DNA from 2 places in the Micromonospora sp. NPDC049836 genome. Region 2 is predicted to be linked to the other one. Evidence: riboswitches for the same ligand, from Rfam matches in the RefSeq annotation. Region 2 holds a riboswitch; the other holds the start of a gene.
The links. A riboswitch is a leader RNA that binds a small molecule or an ion and turns the genes downstream of it on or off. The one in region 2 is predicted to bind cobalamin.

Region 1 (9,188 bases), on a different contig from region 2:
CACGTTGGACATCGGGAGCAGGCATGGCGCGGAAGAGGCACCCCAACATCCGGCAGGCGGTACTGCTCGCCTTCGCGGCGGGGACACTGGCCGGAGCGGCGGGCGCGATGACGCTGCGCCGACGGCAGCAGGACGAGGACGGCTGGGCGGGTAACGGCGGCCGGCTGGGCGAGAACAGCTTCCCGCCCTTCAACGGCCGGCTCGACGGCCCCGCCCAGGCGGTCCGCGCGGCGGTGGGGCAGCAGAGCTGACAGCGCGGGGCCGGGCGTCGCCGCCGGGGGTGACCCGGCGGGCGCGGCGGCGTCCGGTCACCCTGACGGGGCGTCGATCGGCCGAGCCCGCGCGCACGGTGGCCCGGCCCGGTGCGGATCCGCGCGGCGAGGCGTACGGTGAGCGGGTCACCCGTTTCCCGGCGCCCGCCAGGCGCCGCCGCCACCAGCCTGCCCGGGTGCTGCGCGACGTCACTCCCGCCGTAACAGCCCGCTGGTCATGCTGGCGGATCGCCGACCACGTCGCGACCGCCGGATCCATCGACCGCGACCCGCTCAGAGCCGCCGTGCGTCCCGATGGTGGTGCGATCCAACCGGCACGGCCGCCCGTGAGCCCGATGCTTCCGGACGGTTTCACAAGGGAGCACCCGATGGAGATCGCCAGACAGCGGATCGTCAGCATCCTTCGCCAACGCGGGCAGCAGGTCAGGGCCGACTGGGTCGAGCGCGAGCTGCCGGAGCGGGTGGACACCACGGAGCACGTCGGCCTGCTCGCCATCCTGCGGCTCGACCCGGCCGACCTCGTCGACGCGCCGGCCACGTGATGGGCGATCCGCTCGAACCGCTCGCCAGCAGCGCAGGTCCCACCACGGCGCCCAGCCCCGGTGTCGCCGAGCCCGATCCGCCGTACCGGAGCCCCGACCTGAGCGATGCCGGTCTCGGGGCCGCCGGGCAGCGGGGCAGCGACTACGCGGAGCTGTCCCGGCTGGTCCGGGCGGCGGGTCTACTCGGGCGGCGGCGAGGCTACTACGCGGTGCGGATCGGCCTCGTCGTCGGTTCCTTCGCCGGGCTGTGCGTCCTCTTCGTCCGGCTGGGTGAATCGTGGTGGCAGCTCGGCACCGCGGCGGTCCTGGCGGTGGTCCTCGCGCAGGCCGGGTTCGTCGGCCACGACGCCGGGCACCGGCAGATAGCCCGGTCGCGTCGGGCGAACGACCTGATCGGCATGGCGCACGGCAACCTCCTGACCGGGATCAGCTACGGCTGGTGGGTGGACAAGCACAACCGGCACCACGCCCACCCGAACACCGAGGGCAAGGACCCGGACATCACCCTGGCGCCGCTGTCCTTCACCGCCGAGCAGGCCCGCCGGCGGCGTGGCCCCGCTGCGCTGCTGGTCCGCTACCAGGCTTATCTGTTCTTCCCGATGCTCCTGCTCGAGGGCCTGCACCTGCACGCCGCCAGCGTGAAGGCGGTCCTCGGCCCACGCCGGATCGCCCGGCGGCCGGTCGAGGCCGGACTGCTGGCCCTGCACCTGGGCGGCTACGTCACTGCCGTGTTCCTGGTCCTGAGCCCGGCGCAGGCGGTGGCGTTCGTCCTCGTCAACCAGGGACTGCTCGGCCTCTACCTCGGCTGCTCCTTCGCCCCGAACCACAAGGGCATGCCCATCCTCGGCGCCGACGACAACCTCGACTACCTGCGGCGGCAGGTCGTCACCTCCCGCAACGTCCGGGGTGGGCGCTTGCTCGACAGCGCGCTCGGCGGCCTGAACTACCAGATCGAACACCACCTGTTCCCGAGCATGCCGTGTCCCAATCTGCGTCGCGCCCGCCCGTTGATCCGGCGGTTCTGCGCCGAGCACGACATCGACTATCGCGAAACCTCGCTGGGCCGCTCCTGGGCCGAGGGACTGCGCCACCTGAACGACGTCGGGGTCCTCGGCACCGCCGACCGGCCCGGGTAGCGGCCACGAGGGGAACCGATGCGGGAAGAGGACCTGCGGGGCCTGATCGAGCGCAGCCCGTGGCTGGTCCGGGCGCTGGGCGTCGTTCGGGACTCCGGCCTGCCGGACGCCTGGATCGGCGCGGGCGTGGTCCGCGATCTGGTCTGGGGGAAGCGGTACGGCGACGGCTTCGACCCGTCGTCGGTGCGGGATGTCGATGTCGTCTTCTTCGATCCGGCGGACCTGAGCCGCGATCACGACGAGCGGGCCACCGCGCGACTGGTGGCGGCCTGGCCGGAGCCGCCGTGGGAGGCGAAGAACCAGGCGGCCGTGCACGCTTGGTATCCCGCGAAGTTCGGCGGTGACCCGGTGGCCCCACTGCGCGGCATCGCCGAGGCGGTCGCCACCTGGCCCGAGTACGCCACTGCCGTGGCCGTCCGTCTCGACGCACACGACCGGATCGGGGTGTGCGCGCCGCACGGCCTGGACGACCTGCTCGACGGGGTGTGGCGGCGCAACCCGACCCGGGTCAGCCCGGAGGTCTCCCGGCGACGACTGGCCCGCCACCGCCCGGCCGAACGCTGGCCGGGCGTCCGCGTGGTGACCTGAGCCGGCGTTCGCGCGGTCCGTCGCGCCGCCCGAACCTCGACCCGGCAACGCGTCCGCGGTCGCAACGATGAGTCTCGACATCTTGGCAGCGGCGCGCGCCTCCGCTACCTTCATGGGAACGCTCCCACAAACTTAGAAACTTCTATGTGATCAGGAGGCAACACGTCGTGGCTACCCTCTCCCCGCTCCGCCGCAGACCGGTGGCAGCCAGCGTGGCGGCCGTCGCGGGCGCCACCGTCGTCGGCGTCTGTCTCGCCGTCGGCAGCGCCTCCGCCGGCACGCTGTCCGGATCGCTCTACCGGGACCCGAACTCGGCCGTCGTGCGCTGGGTCGCCGCCAACTCCGGCGACTACCGGGCCGCCGCGATCCGCGACAAGATCGCAAGTCAGCCGCAGGCCCGCTGGTTCGCCAACTTCAACCCGTCGACCGTGCAGTCCGAGGTCTCCGGGTTCGTCGGCGCCGCCAACTCGGCGCAGCAGATCCCGGTGCTGTCGGTCTACGAGATCACGAACCGGGACTGCGGCGGGGCCAGCGCGGGTGGGGCGCCGGACCTCAACCAGTACCAGACCTGGGTGTCCAACTTCGCCCGGGGACTGGGCAACCAGACGGTCATCATCATCCTGGAAACCGACTCGCTCGCCCTGCAGACGTGCCTGAGCGGCAACGAGCTCAACGCGCGCAACCAGGCGCTCTCGACGGCGACCCAGACCATCAAGTCGGCCAACCCCAACGCCAAGGTGTACCTCGACGGTGGCCACTCCACCTGGAACAGCGCGAGTGACACGGCCAACCGGCTCCGGGCGGCCGGCGTGCAGTACGCCGACGGCTTCTTCACCAACGTGTCGAACTTCAACTCCACCTCCAGCGAGGCGAACTTCGGCCGGGCGGTCATCTCCGCCCTCAACGGCATGGGCATCCAGGGCAAGCGCCAGGTCATCGACACCAGCCGCAACGGGGGTGCCAGCGGTGACTGGTGCGCCGACGACAACACCGACCGGCGCATCGGGCAGTACCCGACGACGAACACCGGTGACGGCAACATCGACGCGTACCTCTGGGTGAAGCCGCCGGGGGAGGCGGACGGCTGCCGTTACACGGCCGGTTCGTTCCAGCCGGACCTGGCCTACAGCCTGGCCAACGGCGCGCCCAACCCGCCCACCACCGCGCCGCCGACCACCGCGGCGCCGACGACCGCGCCGCCGACCACGGCCCCGCCGACCACCGCGCCGCCGACCACGGCTCCCCCCACCACGCCGCCGCCGACCGGTAACGGCTGCTCCGCGTCGGTGGCGGTCAACCAGTGGTCCGGCGGCTTCACCGCGAGCGTGAACGTCACCGCCGGCTCCGCGAGCATCAACGGCTGGACCGTGACCATGACGCTGCCCGGCGGCGCCGCGATCACCGGCGTCTGGAACGCCCAGGCCAGCGGCACCAGCGGCACCGTCCGGTTCACCAACGTGAGCTACAACGGGCAGGTCGGCGCCGGGCAGACGACCAACTTCGGCTTCCAGGGCACCGGCACCGGGTCGGGCGCGACGGCCACCTGCGCGGCCGGCTGACGCCACCCGATATCCCGGCCCGGCGCGGAGGACGCTCTCCGCGCCGGGCCGTCCCCGTCTAGTCCGGCGCGTCGAGTGGGATTTTGCACTCCCAGTGCACTTGTTCCCGTTCCCGCGGCTCTCTAGCGTCACACCATGGCTGACTCGTGGACGTTCGCCGTCGCTCGGAACGATCTCGCACGCACCACGCTCGTCGGCGCCGCGACGCCCGGAATCTCCGACGGGGAGGCGCTGCTACGCGTCGACCGCGTCGGCCTCACCGCCAACAACGTGACGTACGCGGTGCTCGGCGACTCGATGCGCTACTGGGAGTTCTTCCCACCCGAACGGCACGGGCTGGACCGGCAGTGGGGCCTCCCGCCGCTGTGGGGCTTCGCCGAGGTGACCGCGTCCAAGGTGGCCGGGGTAGAGCCCGGTCAACGGGTCTACGGTTACCTCCCGCCCGCCGGCCACCTCGTGGTACGCCCCGACCGGGTGGACGGGTACGGGTTCCGGGACGCGAGCGCCCACCGCGCCGACCTGCCCTCCCCGTACAACGCGTACCGGTCGACCGTCGGCGATCCCGCCTACCGGGCCGATCAGGAGGACCTGCTGGTCCTGTTCCGCCCGCTCTTCTTCACCTCGTTCATGCTGGCCGACCAGGTCGCGGACAACGACTTCTACGGCGCGCGGTCGCTGGTGCTGTCGTCGGCGTCGAGCAAGACGGCGTACGCCGCGGCGTACGAACTGCACGGCCGCGCCCCGCGCCTCGTCGGGCTCACCTCGCCCGGCAACCTCAGCTTCACCCGATCGCTCGGCTGCTATGACGAGGTTCTCTCCTACGACGATGTCGACAGCCTGGACGACGTCGCCACCGTCTACCTTGACCTGTCCGGTGCGCCGGCGACCCGGGCCGCCCTCCGTGGTCACCTCGGCGACCGGCTGGTCCGGGACATCGCCGTCGGGCTCACCAACCAGATTCCGAACGCCGACGCGGCCGAGGAGGTCTTCTTCGCTCCGGTGCAGATGCGCAAACGCCGACAGGACTGGGACCGCGACGGCCTCGACGAGCGGTTCACCGACGCCTGGCAGCGGTTCGCGCAGGTGGTGAGCGGATGGCTCGATGTGCGGCCAGGCAATGGGCCGGCGGCGCTGCGGGACTCGTGGCGCGACGTCCTCGCCGGCCGTACGCCACCGCGGGTGGGCCACGTCGTCCAGTTCTGAGCGCTCGGTACCAGCGCCGACCGCAGGGCTCGCCACGACACGCCGACACACCATATGGGGTGTTGCTCGAAGAGAGTGCCCATATATAGTGCCTGTCGTGGCTGGTTCGGCATCCAACCAGGATCGCCGAGGCAACAGGGAACCCGGTGCGAGACCGGGACTGCCCCGCAGCGGTGAGTGGGAACGACCGCCGTCATGAAGCACTGGGCCGAGCAGGCCCGGGAAGCGACGGCCAGTAGGAACGAGCACGACGCCCACGAGTCCGAAGACCTGCCAGCGCGCCGTCCGCGTACGTGGGCGGCGGTCGAAGGTCGCGTGGGACGACCGACGCCGGCAACCGGAGCTGACCCCTGCCCGGCAGCGCCGTGGCGTCCTCCCGCGCGTCCGAGGCCATCGGAGACAGCGCGAGGGAGAGGTCATGACTGTGGTGCGGGAGGATCGTCCCGCCGGTCCGGCTCAGCCGGAGCAGCGCCGGCAGGTGATGCAGGTCCGCAAGCGCAACGGTGACGCCGAGCCGGTGGACGTCAACAAGATCGTCCGGGCGGTGGAGCGCTGGGTCGCGGACCTGGACGAGGTGGACCCGCTGCGGATCGCGACGAAGACGATCAGCGGCCTCTACGACGGCGCGACGACCGCCGAGCTGGACAAGTTGTCGATCCAGACGGCCGCGGAGCTGATCGGCGAGGAACCGCAGTATTCCAGGCTGGCGGCGCGGTTGCTGGCCGCGTACGTGGACAAGGAGGTCCGTGGGCAGGGGGTGGCCAGCTTCAGCCAGTCGATCCGGTACGCCCACGGGTTGGGCCTGATCGGGGACGACACGGCCGCGTTCGTGGCCCGCAACGCCCGCAAGCTGGACGACGCCGTGGACCCCGGCGGGGACCTGCGGTTCGAGTACTTCGGACTGCGCACGGTCGCCGACCGGTACCTGCTGCGGCACCCGCGGTCGCGGCTGGTGGTGGAGACGCCCCAGTACTGGCTGCTGCGGGTGGCCTGCGGCTTGTCCAGCACGCCGGGCGAGGCGATCGGGTTCTACCAGCTGATGTCGTCGCTGGCGTACCTGCCGAGTTCGCCGACGCTGTTCAACTCCGGCACCCGGCACACCCAGCTGTCGTCGTGTTTCCTGATCGACTCCCCGCGGGACGAGTTGGACTCGATCTACGAGCGGTACCACCAGGTGGCGAAGCTGTCGAAGTTCTCCGGTGGCATCGGGATCGCCTGGTCGCGGGTGCGCGGCCGGGGCGCGCTGATCAGGGGCACCAACGGTCGGTCCAACGGCATCGTGCCGTTCCTGAAGACCCTCGACGCCGGTGTCGCGGCGGTCAACCAGGGCGGCCGGCGCAAGGGCGCGGCCTGCGTCTACCTGGAGCCGTGGCACCCGGACATCGAGGAGTTCCTGGAGCTGCGGGACAACACCGGCGAGGAGTCCCGGCGTACCCACAACCTGAACCTGGCCAACTGGATCCCGGACGAGTTCATGCGCCGGGTCGAGGCCGACGGCGACTGGTCGCTGATCGACCCGTCCGACGCGCCGGAGCTGCCCGACCTGTACGGCGAGGAGTTCGACGCGGCCTACCGGATCGCCGAGAAGAAGGCGGTCCGCACGGTCAAGGCCCGGGACCTGTACGGGCGGATGATGCGGACCCTGGCGCAGACCGGCAACGGCTGGATGACCTTCAAGGACGCGTCCAACCGGCTCTCCAACCAGACCGGGATGCCGGGCAACACCATCCACCTGTCCAACCTGTGCACCGAGATCCTCGAGGTGAACAACGACACCGAGACGGCGGTCTGCAACCTCGGCTCGGTCAACCTCGGCGCGCACGTCACCGCCGACGGCGTCGACTGGGCGAGGCTGCGCGGCACGGTCCGCACCGCGGTGGTGTTCCTCGACCGCGTGATCGACATCAACTACTACCCGGCGGCGCAGGCCGCCGCGTCGAACCCGCGCTGGCGGCCGGTCGGGCTCGGCCTGATGGGGCTGCAGGACGTGTTCTTCACGCTGCGGCTGCCGTTCGACTCGGCCGAGGCGAAGGAGCTGTCGACCCGGATCCAGGAGGAGATCTTCCTGACCGCCCTGGAGACCTCCGCCGGCCTGGCGGAACGCTTCGGCCCGCACCCGGCGTACGCCGAGACCCGCGCCGCCCGGGGCGAGCTGCACCCGGACCTGTGGGGTGCCGAGCCCAGCCAGCAGGACCGGTGGGCGGCGCTGCGGGCGACGGTCGCCGCGCACGGCCTGCGCAACTCGCTGCTGGTCGCGATCGCCCCGACCGCCACGATCGCCTCGATCGCCGGCTGCTACGAGTGCATCGAGCCGCAGGTGTCCAACCTGTTCAAGCGGGAGACCATGTCGGGCGAGTTCCTCCAGGTCAACACGTACCTGGTCCGCGAGTTGAAGGCGCGGGGACGGTGGACGCCGGAGATCCGGGAACGGATCAAGCGCGCCGAGGGGTCGGTGCAGGCGATCGACGAGTTGCCGCCGGACGTGCGGGAACTGTTCCGCACCGCGTGGGAGCTTCCGCAGCGGGCACTGATCGACCTGGCCGCCGCGCGGGCCCCGTACGTCGACCAGTCGCAGTCGCTGAACCTGTTCATGAGCGCGCCGACCATCGGCAAGCTCTCCTCGATGTACCGCTATGCCTGGCAGTCCGGGCTGAAGACCACCTACTACCTGCGCTCCCGACCGGCGACGCGCATCCAGCAGGCCACCGTCGCCATCCAGCCCGTCGTCGCCGTACGCGACGAGGAGGCGGTGGCCTGCTCCCTGGAGAACCCCGAGAGCTGCGAGGCGTGCCAGTGACCACCGTTCCCGAAACCCGTACCGCCGCGACGGGGCAGCTGCTGCTCGACCCCGGCATGAACCTGACCCTGCGCCCGATGCGCTACCCGCACTTCTTCGACCGGTTCAAGGACGCGATCCGGAACACCTGGACCGTCGAGGAGGTGGACCTGCACGCCGACCTCGCCGACCTGGCCCGGCTGTCCCCGGCGGAGCAGCACCTGGTGTCCCGGCTGGTCGCATTCTTCGCCACCGGCGACACCATCGTGGCCAACAACCTCGTCCTCAACCTCTACCAGCACGTCAACTCCCCGGAGGGCCGGCTCTACCTGTCCCGGCAGCTCTTCGAGGAGGCCGTGCACGTCCAGTTCTACCTCAACCTGCTGGACACCTACGTTCCCGACGAGAAGGAGCGGTACGCGGCGTTCGCCGCCATCGAGAACATCCCGTCCATCCGCCGCAAGGCCGAGTTCTGCTTCCGCTGGATCGACTCGATCTTCGAGCTGCGCGAGCTGAAGACCCGCGAGGACCGGCGAGCGTTCCTGCTCAACCTGATCTGCTTCGCCGCCTGCATCGAGGGCCTCTTCTTCTACGGTGCCTTCGCCTACGTCTACTACCTGCGCTCCCGAGGGCTGCTCAACGGCCTCGCCTCCGGCACCAACTGGGTGTTCCGCGACGAGTCGATGCACATGACGTTCGCGTTCGACGTGGTGGACACCGTCCGCGCCGAGGAACCGGACCTGTTCGACGACGAGATGGCCCGCCAGGTACGCGACATGCTGGCCGAGGCGGTCGAGTGCGAGGCCCAGTTCGCCGCGGACCTCCTCGAACAGGGCGTCTCCGGGCTCTCCCTGGCGGACATGCGCCAGTACCTGGAGCACGTGGCGGACCGCCGGCTCGCCCAACTCGGCATCGCACCGCTCTACGGCTCGACGAATCCCTTCGCGTTCATGGAACTGCAGGACGTGCAGGAGTTGTCGAACTTCTTCGAGCGGCGGGTCTCCGCGTACCAGGTCGGCGTGAGCGGGAGCGTCACCTTCGACGACGACTTCTGACGCCGGGGGCAGCCGGACCGCCACCGGTCACCGCCGGTGCGGGGACGCCGGCGGCCC
Region 2 (9,188 bases):
CGTCCCGGAGCTGGCCCAGTCGGTCGTGCTCACCCGCGCGCAGGCCCGGTCCACGGTCATGCCGTCGGGAGAGAAGCTCGCCGCGTTCGCCGCGACCGGCGCGACGCTCGCCCTGCACCTGGCGGTCACGCGTACCCGCGAGCTGGCCGCCGAACTGGCCGGCTACTACGGCCACGACTGCCCCATAGTCGTGGTGCACCGGGTGTCGCAGCCGCAGGAGCTCATCCTGCGCGGCACGCTGGCCGACATCGGCGGCCGGGTCGAGCAGGCCGGTCTGCGACAGGCAGCGGTCATCCTGGTCGGCCCGGCGCTGGCCGGGGACGTCCGTGGCGGCGAGTCGTTCCTCTACTCGGCCGGTCGCGAGCGCCGCGTGCGCGGCTGATCAGGGCACGAAGCGCGGGCTCCAGACACGTCCGGCCGCGGTGACTCGCGTCGCCGAGGCGCCGATGATCAACAGGCATTTCATGTCGATGCTGCCAGGGTCCAGTTCGCCGAGCGAGGTGACGGTGAGGCTCTCCCCGGCCCGGCCGATGTCGCGGCCCACGACCACGACCGTCCGGGGGGACTTGTGCTCCAGCAGCACGGCCCGGGCCTGCGCGACCTGTTCGGTGCGTGAGCGTGAGCGCGGGTTGTAGAGGGCCAGCACCAAATCCGCCTCGGCGACAGCGCGCAGCCGCTTGACCACGACCTCCCACGGCTTGAGCCGGTCCGACAGGCTCATCACCGCGAAATCGGCCCCGATCGGCGCGCCCGCGCGCGCCGCGACCGCCTGGACGGCGGAGATCCCGGGTACGACACGGATGGCGACGCCGGCGTAGCGGGGGTCCTCCGCGGCCTCGAACACCGCCGACGCCATGCCGAAGACGCCCGCGTCACCGCCGGAGACGACCGCGACGCGCTCACCGGCGAGCGCCAGTTCGAGCGCCTGCCGGGCCCGCTCGAGCTCGACCGTGTTGCCGGAGGCGTGGCGGACGAGTCCGGGGCGCTGCGCGACGCGCTGGACGTACGGGCCGTAGCCGACGACGTGGCCGACCTCGGCGAGCACCTGCGACGCCTCGGGGGAGAGCCACCGATCGGGACCGGGGCCGAGGCCCACGACGACGACCTCGGCGCCGGGATAAGGTTCGGTGACCCTGGTGGCCGGGAGGTCGTAACGGGCCACTCCGGGTCGGGTGTCGCCGGGGACCAGCACGATCGAGAAGTACGGCACCGTGGCGGGGTCCACGTCGGCGACAGGCAGTACCCGCTCGGCGGTCATCGACGCCCGTTCGACGTACCAGGAGCCCTCGACGCGCCCGGCCTGCTCGAGCGCCGAGCGGACCTTGGTGAACGTCCGGCCCAGCTTCATGATCACCGCGCCGTCGGTGTCGGCGAGACGCCGGGCCAGCTCGGGCTCGGGCAACGTTCCCGGCAGCACGGTCAGCACGTCGGTCTGCCGGACCAGCGGCAGGGCGGTGGTGGCGGTGGCGGCGGCGAAGGCGGGCACACCGGCGACGACCTGCGTGTCGAACTCGCCGGCGAGCCGGTCGTGCAGGTACATGAACGAGCCGTAGAGCATCGGGTCGCCTTCGGCCAGCACGACCACGTCGCGGCCCGCACGAAGGTGGGCCCGCAGCCGCTCGGCGGCTTCGGCGTAGAAGTCGGCCATCGCCCCGGCGTACCCGCCCGGGTGCTCGGTGCTCTGGGTCGTCACCGGATAGACCAGCGCCTCCTCGATCACGTCGTCCGGGAACAGCCCGGCAGCGATGCGGCGCGCGTTGGACTGTTTGCCGACACCCTGGTGGTAGGCGATGACCTGGGCCGCGCCGATCAGCCGGGCGGCTTTGAGCGTGATCAGTTCGGGATCACCCGGGCCGACCCCGACGCCGGACAGCCGCCCGGTCACTCCGCCTCCCGGGCGAGGGCGTTGAGCGCGGAGGCAGCCATCGCCGAGCCGCCCCGGCGCCCGGTCACCACGAGATAGGGCACGTCGAGGCCGGGGGCGTCGGTGGCGAGGTCGATGAGCGCCTGCTTGGACTCGGCGGCGCCGATGAATCCGACCGGCGTACCGATGATCGCAGCTGGTCGTGGCGCGCCGTCGCGCAGCATCTCCAGCAGGTGGAACAGGGCCGTGGGGGCGTTGCCGAAGGCGACGACCGCGCCGGCGAGGTGGTCGGTCCACAGCGACACCGCCGCCGCCGACCGGGTCGTTGCCCACCGGTGGGCAAGCGCCGGGACCTCGGGTTCGTGCAGAAAGCAGCGGACCTCGTTGTCACGGGGCAGGCGGGCGTGGGTGATGCCGGCGGCGACCATGTGCGCGTCGGTCAGGATCGGCGCCCCCGCCTCCAGCGCCCCGCGGGCGGCGGCCACCAGGCCGGGGTGGATCACCAGGTTGCGGGTGAGGTCGGTCTGGCCGCATGCGTGGATCATCCGCACCGCGACCTTCTCGGCGTCGGCCGGCACACCTGAGAGATCGGCCTCGGCACGGATGGTGGCGAACGAGGCGTCGTAGATCGCCGCGCCGTCGGTGACGTAGTCGTAGCGGCGTGCCGGTGTGGTGAGGCTCATGCGTTCTCCAGATCGGGGACGAGCAGGGTGCGGTACGGGGTGAGGACGATCTCGCCGGCGCCGAGCGCGCGGATCTCCTCCAGCAGGGGAGCGTCCACTCGGCCGCCGGGAGCCGCGAGGTGCGCGGTGACGCGGCCGTCATCCTGAACGATCCTGCCCAGCGCGGGTGGAGGTGTGCTCACCCGGGTCCGCTCGGCACGGTCGAGTACGGTGCCCAGCAGCGCGGCGCCGGCGCCGGGCAGCTCGTCGACGTGCCAGGGTGAGTCCGGCCGGTCACCCGCGAGCCCGGCGAAGCGTACGGCGAGCCCGGTCAGCGCCGCGGCGGCCTCGTCCAGCCGGATGACGGGCCCCCACGCCGAGGTTCCGGCACGTAGCTGCGCGGTGTCCGAGTCGAGCGCCACCAACCCCAGGTCCAAGTCACGGCTGACCAGATCACCGCGGCCGTCGTCAAGCACGAACAGGAACCGTCCGGTCAGCGCGGTGAGCCGGGGCTCGGCGCGCAGCCGTGCGTCGAGTCCGGCGACGACCGGGTGTAGATCGGCCCGGCCGCCACTGCGTCCGGTCAGCGGTGAGGCGAGGATGTTGCGGACCAGCTCGTGCGACGTGGACGGTACGAGCCCGGTCGCGATGACGTCGGCGACGACGGTCTCGGGCAGCCGCCCACCGTCGTGCTCGAGACCGCGCACCTGCAGGTTGGCGCGGCTGGTCAGGTGGACCGCGCCGTCGCCGTGCGCACGGGCCACCTCCACGAGTGCGCACAGCGCCGCAGTCGGCACGATCCCGCCGGGGACGCGCACCCGCACGAGCGCGCCGTCGTCGGCGATCCATGGGCGCAGCAGGCCGGGACACAGGTCGCGGCGGGTCCTCTCGGTCACGGCGACATGGTGCCAGAGCCCGTCCCCGGCGACACCGGCTGTCGGTGCTACCGTCGTGATGCCAGTCAAACTCAGCCATGAGCCAGGGAACCCGGTGCGAATCCGGGACTGACGCGCAGCGGTGAGGGTGACGGGCGGGGCACGACGCCACTGGACCCACGGTCTGGGAAGGCGCCCCGTCCGGTTGATCCCGAGTCCGAAGACCTGCTGGCCGCAGATCCGTCTGCGACACGTGCCCATCCAGGCCTCGCGCACAGGCCCCGGACGAAAGAAGACCCCGTGTCCCGATCGCACCGGATCACCGGCTCCTGACCCCGTGAGCGTCCTCGTTCACGTCGCGACCGCACTGACGGACGCCGCGTCGCCGGTGCTACGCGGGCAGGCCGAGGCAGCCGGCGCCCGACTGGCCTTCCTGCAAGCCGGCGAGCCCACGCTGACCCATGTGCTCGACCTGCTGCACGCCGAGGGCGTTCGGGAGGTTCGCCTGGAACCGGTGAGCACCGACGACCTGACTTTCGCCCGTTCGTGGGTGGGACGCGTGGCCGGCCACTGGCACCGTCAGCAGATCGACCCGCCGGTCATCCGGTTCGGCGAGCGTGCGATCACCGGGCACGAGGCGCCACTCACCTCACCGGCCTGGGAGACCACGCCGCCGTACCGCCATCATCTACTGCTGTGCCGCGGCCCGCGCTGCAGTGCCCGCGGCGCGGACGAGACCTATCGCGCGATCGTGGGCGCGTTCGTCGAGCAGCAGCTCACCGACGCCGACGTCCTCATGGCCCAGACCGGCTGCCTGTTCCCGTGCAACCACGGACCAGTCGCCGTCGTGCACCCCGCCGGCACCTGGTACGGGCCGGTGCGACCCGGCGACGCGGCACGCCTCGTCGGCGAGCACCTACGCGCCGGCCGTCCGGTCGGCGACCTGCGCCTCGGCTCCCGTGTCACCGAAGGAGAAACATGACACGCATCGCCCTGCTGTCCACCTCGGACACCGACCTGCTCTCGGCGCGGGCCAGCAACGCGGACTGGTCCTGGGCCAACCCTGCCCGGCTCACCGGCGAGCGCCGCGACACCCTGACCAGCGAGGCCGACCTGGTCGTTCTGCGGGTGCTCGGCTCGCCCGAGGACGTACGCGACCTCGCCGCGCTGATCCGCGGCACCGGCCGTCCCCTGGTCGTGCTCGGTGGGGAACGGACGCTGAACGCCGCGTTGATGGGGCTGTCGACCGTCCCGATCGGTGTCTGCGCCGAGGCGCACCGCTACCTCGCCGAGGGCGGCGCGGAGAACCTGCGCCAACTGCACGCCTTCCTGTCCGACACCGTGCTGCTGACCGGCGAAGGCTTCGAACCGCCGGCGGTGCTGCCCGAGTGGGGAGTCAGCCGGCAGCCGGCCCCGGACGCCCGGCCCCGCGTCGGAGTCCTGTACTACCGGGCCCACGAGGTGAGCGGCAACAACGCGTTCGCCCACGAACTCGCCGATGCCATCGACACCACCGGCGTGGCCACCGGCGTACCGATCTACGTCTCGTCACTGCGGGCGGCGCCCGAGGAGTTGTACGCCGAACTCGCCACCCTGGATGCGATCGTCGTCACGGTCCTGGCCGCCGGCGGCGCCCGGCCCGCCGCCGCGAGCGCCGGCGGCGACGACGAGTCCTGGGACGTCGAACGGCTGCGCGCCCTCGACATCCCCGTGCTGCAGGCTCTGGCGCTCACGTCCAGCAGAGCCGAGTGGGAGGCGTCCGACGAAGGCGTCACCCCGCTCGACTCCGCGACCCAGATCGCCATCCCCGAGTTCGACGGTCGCCTGATCACCGTCCCGTTCTCATTCAAGGAGGTCGACGCCGACGGCCTGCCCCGCTACGTGACCGACCCTGAGCGATGCACCCGCGTCGCGGGCGTCGCCGTCAACCACGCCCGACTGCGGTACGTCCCGCCCGCCGAGCGCAAGGTGGCCCTCGTCCTGTCGGCCTACCCGACCAAGCACAGCCGCATCGGCAACGCCGTCGGCCTCGATACGCCCGTGTCGGCGATCCGATTGCTGCGCGCGATGCGAGATGCCGGCTACGACCTCGGCGCACCCGGCGCAATTCCCGGGCTCGACCCGCTGTTCCCGGTCGAGGGAGAGGATGCCGACACGACGGCCGGCAACGCGCTCATCCACGCTTTGATCGCCGCCGGTGGGCAGGACGAGGAGTGGCTCACGCAGGCTCAGCTCAGCGAGTCGCACGTGCGTATCAGCCGGGACGACTACCGGCGCTGGACTGCCGGATTGCCCGCCGCGCTACGCGACGCCATGGCCGAGACCTGGGGCGAGGCTCCCGGCTCGCTTTTCGTCGACGACGACGGCGACATCGTGCTGGCCACACTGCGCGCCGGTAACGTCGTCATCCTCATCCAGCCCCCGCGTGGCTTCGGCGAGAACCCGGTCGCGATCTACCACGACCCGGCCATGCCTCCGTCGCACCACTACCTGGCCGCGTACCGCTGGCTCGAACACGGCTTCGGCGCCGACGCGGTGGTGCACCTCGGCAAACACGGCTCGATGGAGTGGCTGCCGGGGAAGAACGCCGCGCTCTCAGCCGCCTGCGCCACGGACGCGGCGATCGGCAGCATGCCGTTGATCTATCCGTTCCTGGTCAACGATCCTGGCGAGGGTGCCCAAGCCAAGCGCCGCGCGCACGCCACCATCGTCGACCACCTGGTGCCGCCGATGGCACGCGCCGAAAGCTACGGCGACATCGCCAAGCTGGAGCAACTGCTCGACGAGCACGCCAACATCGCCGCGATGGACCCGGCGAAGCTGCCCGCGGTCCGCCAGCAGATCTGGACGCTGATGCAGTCCGCACAGATGCATCGCGACCTCGGCCTGGACGAACGGCCCGGCGACGAGGAGTTCGACGACTTCCTGCTGCACGTCGACGGCTGGCTGTGCGAGATCAAGGACGTACAGATCCGCGACGGATTGCACGTGCTCGGCCAGGCACCGACCGGACAGGCACGCGTCAACCTGGTGCTCGCCGTGCTCCGCGCGACACAGGTCTGGGGCGGACAGAACCGGGCACTGCCCGGCCTGCGCGCCGCGCTGGGTCTTGCCGAGGACGCCCCGGCGGCCGACGTCGACGCCGTGGAGGCGCAGGCCCGTGCCCTGATCGAGGCGATGGAGAAGGCCGGCTGGCAGGCTGACGCGATCGACGCGCTGCACGACGACCCGGTGGTACGCGACGTCCTGCGCTTCGCCGCCGAGCAGGTCGTGCCGCGGCTGGCCGCCACCACCGACGAACTGACCAACGTCCTGCACGCGCTCGACGGCGGTTTCGTCCCGGCCGGGCCCTCCGGCTCCCCGCTGCGCGGACTGGTCAACGTCCTGCCGACCGGCCGTAACTTCTACACCGTCGACCCGCGGGCCGTTCCGTCCCGTCTGGCCTGGGAAACGGGACAGGCGATGGCCGAGTCCCTCGTCGCCCGGCACCTCGCCGAAACCGGCGAGCACCCCCGATCGGTCGGCCTCTCCGTGTGGGGCACCTCCGCGATGCGCACCTCCGGCGATGACATCGCCGAGGTGCTGGCGCTGCTGGGCGTACGCCCCATCTGGGACACGGCCTCACGCCGGGTCAACGGCCTGGAGGTCATCGGCCTCGACGAACTCGGCCGGCCCCGCATCGACGTGACCGTGCGCATCTCGGGATTCTTCCGCGACGCCTTCCCGCACGTCATCGAACTCCTCGACGACGCCGTGCAGCTCGTCGCCGGGCTCGACGAACCCGATGAGCGCAACTACGTGCGGGCACACACCCGCCACGACCTCGCCGAGCACGGCGACCAGCGGCGGGCCACCACGCGGATCTTCGGTTCGAAGCCCGGATCGTACGGCGCCGGCATCCTCCAGGTCGTCGAGTCCGGCACCTGGCGCGACGACGCCGACCTGGCCGCCGTCTACACCGCCTGGGGCGGCTTCGCCTACGGCCGCGGCCTCGACGGCATCGCGGCAACCGACGACATGCGAACCAACTACCGGCGCATCGCCGTCGCCGCGAAGAACATCGACTCCCGCGAGCACGACATCGCCGACTCCGACGACTACTTCCAATACCACGGCGGCATGATCGCCACGGTCCGCGCGCTGACCGGCGCCGAACCCAGGGCGTACGTCGGTGACTCCACCACGCCCGACGCCGTACGCACCCGCAGCCTGCAGGAAGAGACCAACCGCGTCTTCCGCTCGCGGGTGGTCAACCCGCGCTGGATCGCGGCGATGCAGCGCCACGGCTACAAGGGAGCGTTCGAGCTCGCCGCCACCGTGGACTACCTCTACGGCTTCGGCGCCACCGCCGGTGTCGTCCACGACTGGATGTACGAGTCACTGGCCCGCGAATACGTCCTCGACGAGACGAACCAGCAGTTCATGCGCCGCGCGAACCCCTGGGCACTGCGCGGCATCGTGGAACGGCTGAACGAGGCCGCCGACCGTGGACTGTGGGCCGAACCGGACGCCGAGGTCATGGCGGAGATGGCCCGCGTGTACCTCGAGGTCGAGGGAGACCTGGAGGATCAGGCGTGACACGGCGCCTCACCCTGGTCGGCCTCGGCCCGGGCGACCCCGAACTGGTCACGGCCCAGGCCGTCCGGGCACTCAACGAGGCCGACTACTTCCTCGTCGCCGACAAGACCGGACAGCACCCGGGCACGGCCGACCTCATCGCGATGCGCGAGGCGATCTGCGCCCGGCACGTCACCGGCGCCTGGCGGCTCGTGCACGTACCCGACCCGGAACGCGACCGTGCCGGCCCGGCCGACTACACCGGCGCGGTACGCGACTGGCACGAGGCACGGGCCGAGGCGTTCGAGCAGGCATTGCTGGACAACCCGGGAGACGCCGCAGTGCTCGTCTGGGGCGATCCGGCCCTGTACGACTCGGCGATCCGTGTGGCCGACCGCATCGCCGAACGCGCACGGGTCGACATCACCGTGGACGTCGTACCCGGCCTCAGCAGCATCCAACTGCTGGCGGCACACCACCGGCTCGTCCTCAACACAATCGGCGGCCCGATCACCATCACGACCGGCCGCCGCCTGCTCCACGACGCGGCGACACACGACAACCTCGTCGTCCTGCTCGACGGGGCATTGACCTGTCGCCAGCTCCCCGAACTGTCGGCCTGGCGGATCTGGTGGGGCGCGAACCTCGGCTCGTCCGACGAGCAACTGGTGGCCGGCAACCTTGACGAGGTCGCCGACCGAATCTGGTCCCGGCGGACGGCGGCGAAACAGAGCCGCGGCTGGGTCATGGACACGTATTTGTTGCGCCGGGCCGGCAGCCTCGAGCGGCGATCCTGAGAATCACATCCTTTGACCCACCGATGATCACCCAGCCGTGAACGCACTCCTGCGATCGTTGGCCGCAACCCGTTACTGTGCGTGCCGCTCTAACGCCTTGCGCCGAGCCTTCCTTCACTACAATCGCCGTTGTAGCGGCCGTGCTCCACGCGGAGTAAGTAGATCGCGTAGTGATCCGTTGATGATCGGATGTCGGCGACCGTTTCAGTACGGGCGCGTCTAATTGGTTGCGCCAGCCAACGTCGGGCAGGGCTCAACCCCGATCCTGGTGTTCGACGCCTGGGAGCACGCCTACTACCTGCAGTACCGCAACGTCCGCCCGGACTACGTGGACCGGCTGTGGAACCTGGTCAACTGGACCGACGTCATCTCCCGCTTCGACGCCGCCCGCGCCGCCACCCCGAAGATCTGATCGGGATGACCGGGTACACCC

Region 1: another riboswitch for cobalamin. It lies ahead of ACIBPB_RS02925 (ribonucleoside-diphosphate reductase subunit alpha); the one in region 2 lies ahead of ACIBPB_RS32830 ((2Fe-2S) ferredoxin domain-containing protein).

The regions. Positions count from the first base shown of each region.
Region 1 is NZ_JBITLH010000001.1:617,043-626,230, reverse strand. It holds gene ACIBPB_RS02955 (hypothetical protein) at 24-251, shown strand; gene ACIBPB_RS02950 (hypothetical protein) at 641-814, shown strand; gene ACIBPB_RS02945 (fatty acid desaturase family protein) at 814-1,950, shown strand; gene ACIBPB_RS02940 (nucleotidyltransferase family protein) at 1,969-2,538, shown strand; gene ACIBPB_RS02935 (glycoside hydrolase family 6 protein) at 2,706-4,097, shown strand; gene ACIBPB_RS02930 (DUF2855 family protein) at 4,233-5,300, shown strand; cobalamin riboswitch at 5,386-5,593, shown strand; gene ACIBPB_RS02925 (ribonucleoside-diphosphate reductase subunit alpha) at 5,719-8,097, shown strand; gene ACIBPB_RS02920 (ribonucleotide-diphosphate reductase subunit beta) at 8,094-9,131, shown strand.
Region 2 is NZ_JBITLH010000025.1:21,346-30,533, forward strand. It holds gene ACIBPB_RS32810 (cobalt-precorrin-4/precorrin-4 C(11)-methyltransferase) at 1-382, shown strand, start outside; gene ACIBPB_RS32815 (precorrin-2 C(20)-methyltransferase) at 383-1,885, opposite strand; gene ACIBPB_RS32820 (precorrin-8X methylmutase) at 1,882-2,547, opposite strand; gene ACIBPB_RS32825 (sulfite reductase subunit beta) at 2,544-3,422, opposite strand; cobalamin riboswitch at 3,468-3,649, shown strand; gene ACIBPB_RS32830 ((2Fe-2S) ferredoxin domain-containing protein) at 3,865-4,383, shown strand; gene cobN (cobaltochelatase subunit CobN) at 4,380-7,979, shown strand; gene cobF (precorrin-6A synthase (deacetylating)) at 7,976-8,755, shown strand; partial or broken gene ACIBPB_RS32845 (Fe-Mn family superoxide dismutase) at 9,006-9,167, shown strand; gene ACIBPB_RS32850 (hypothetical protein) at 9,173-9,188, shown strand, end outside.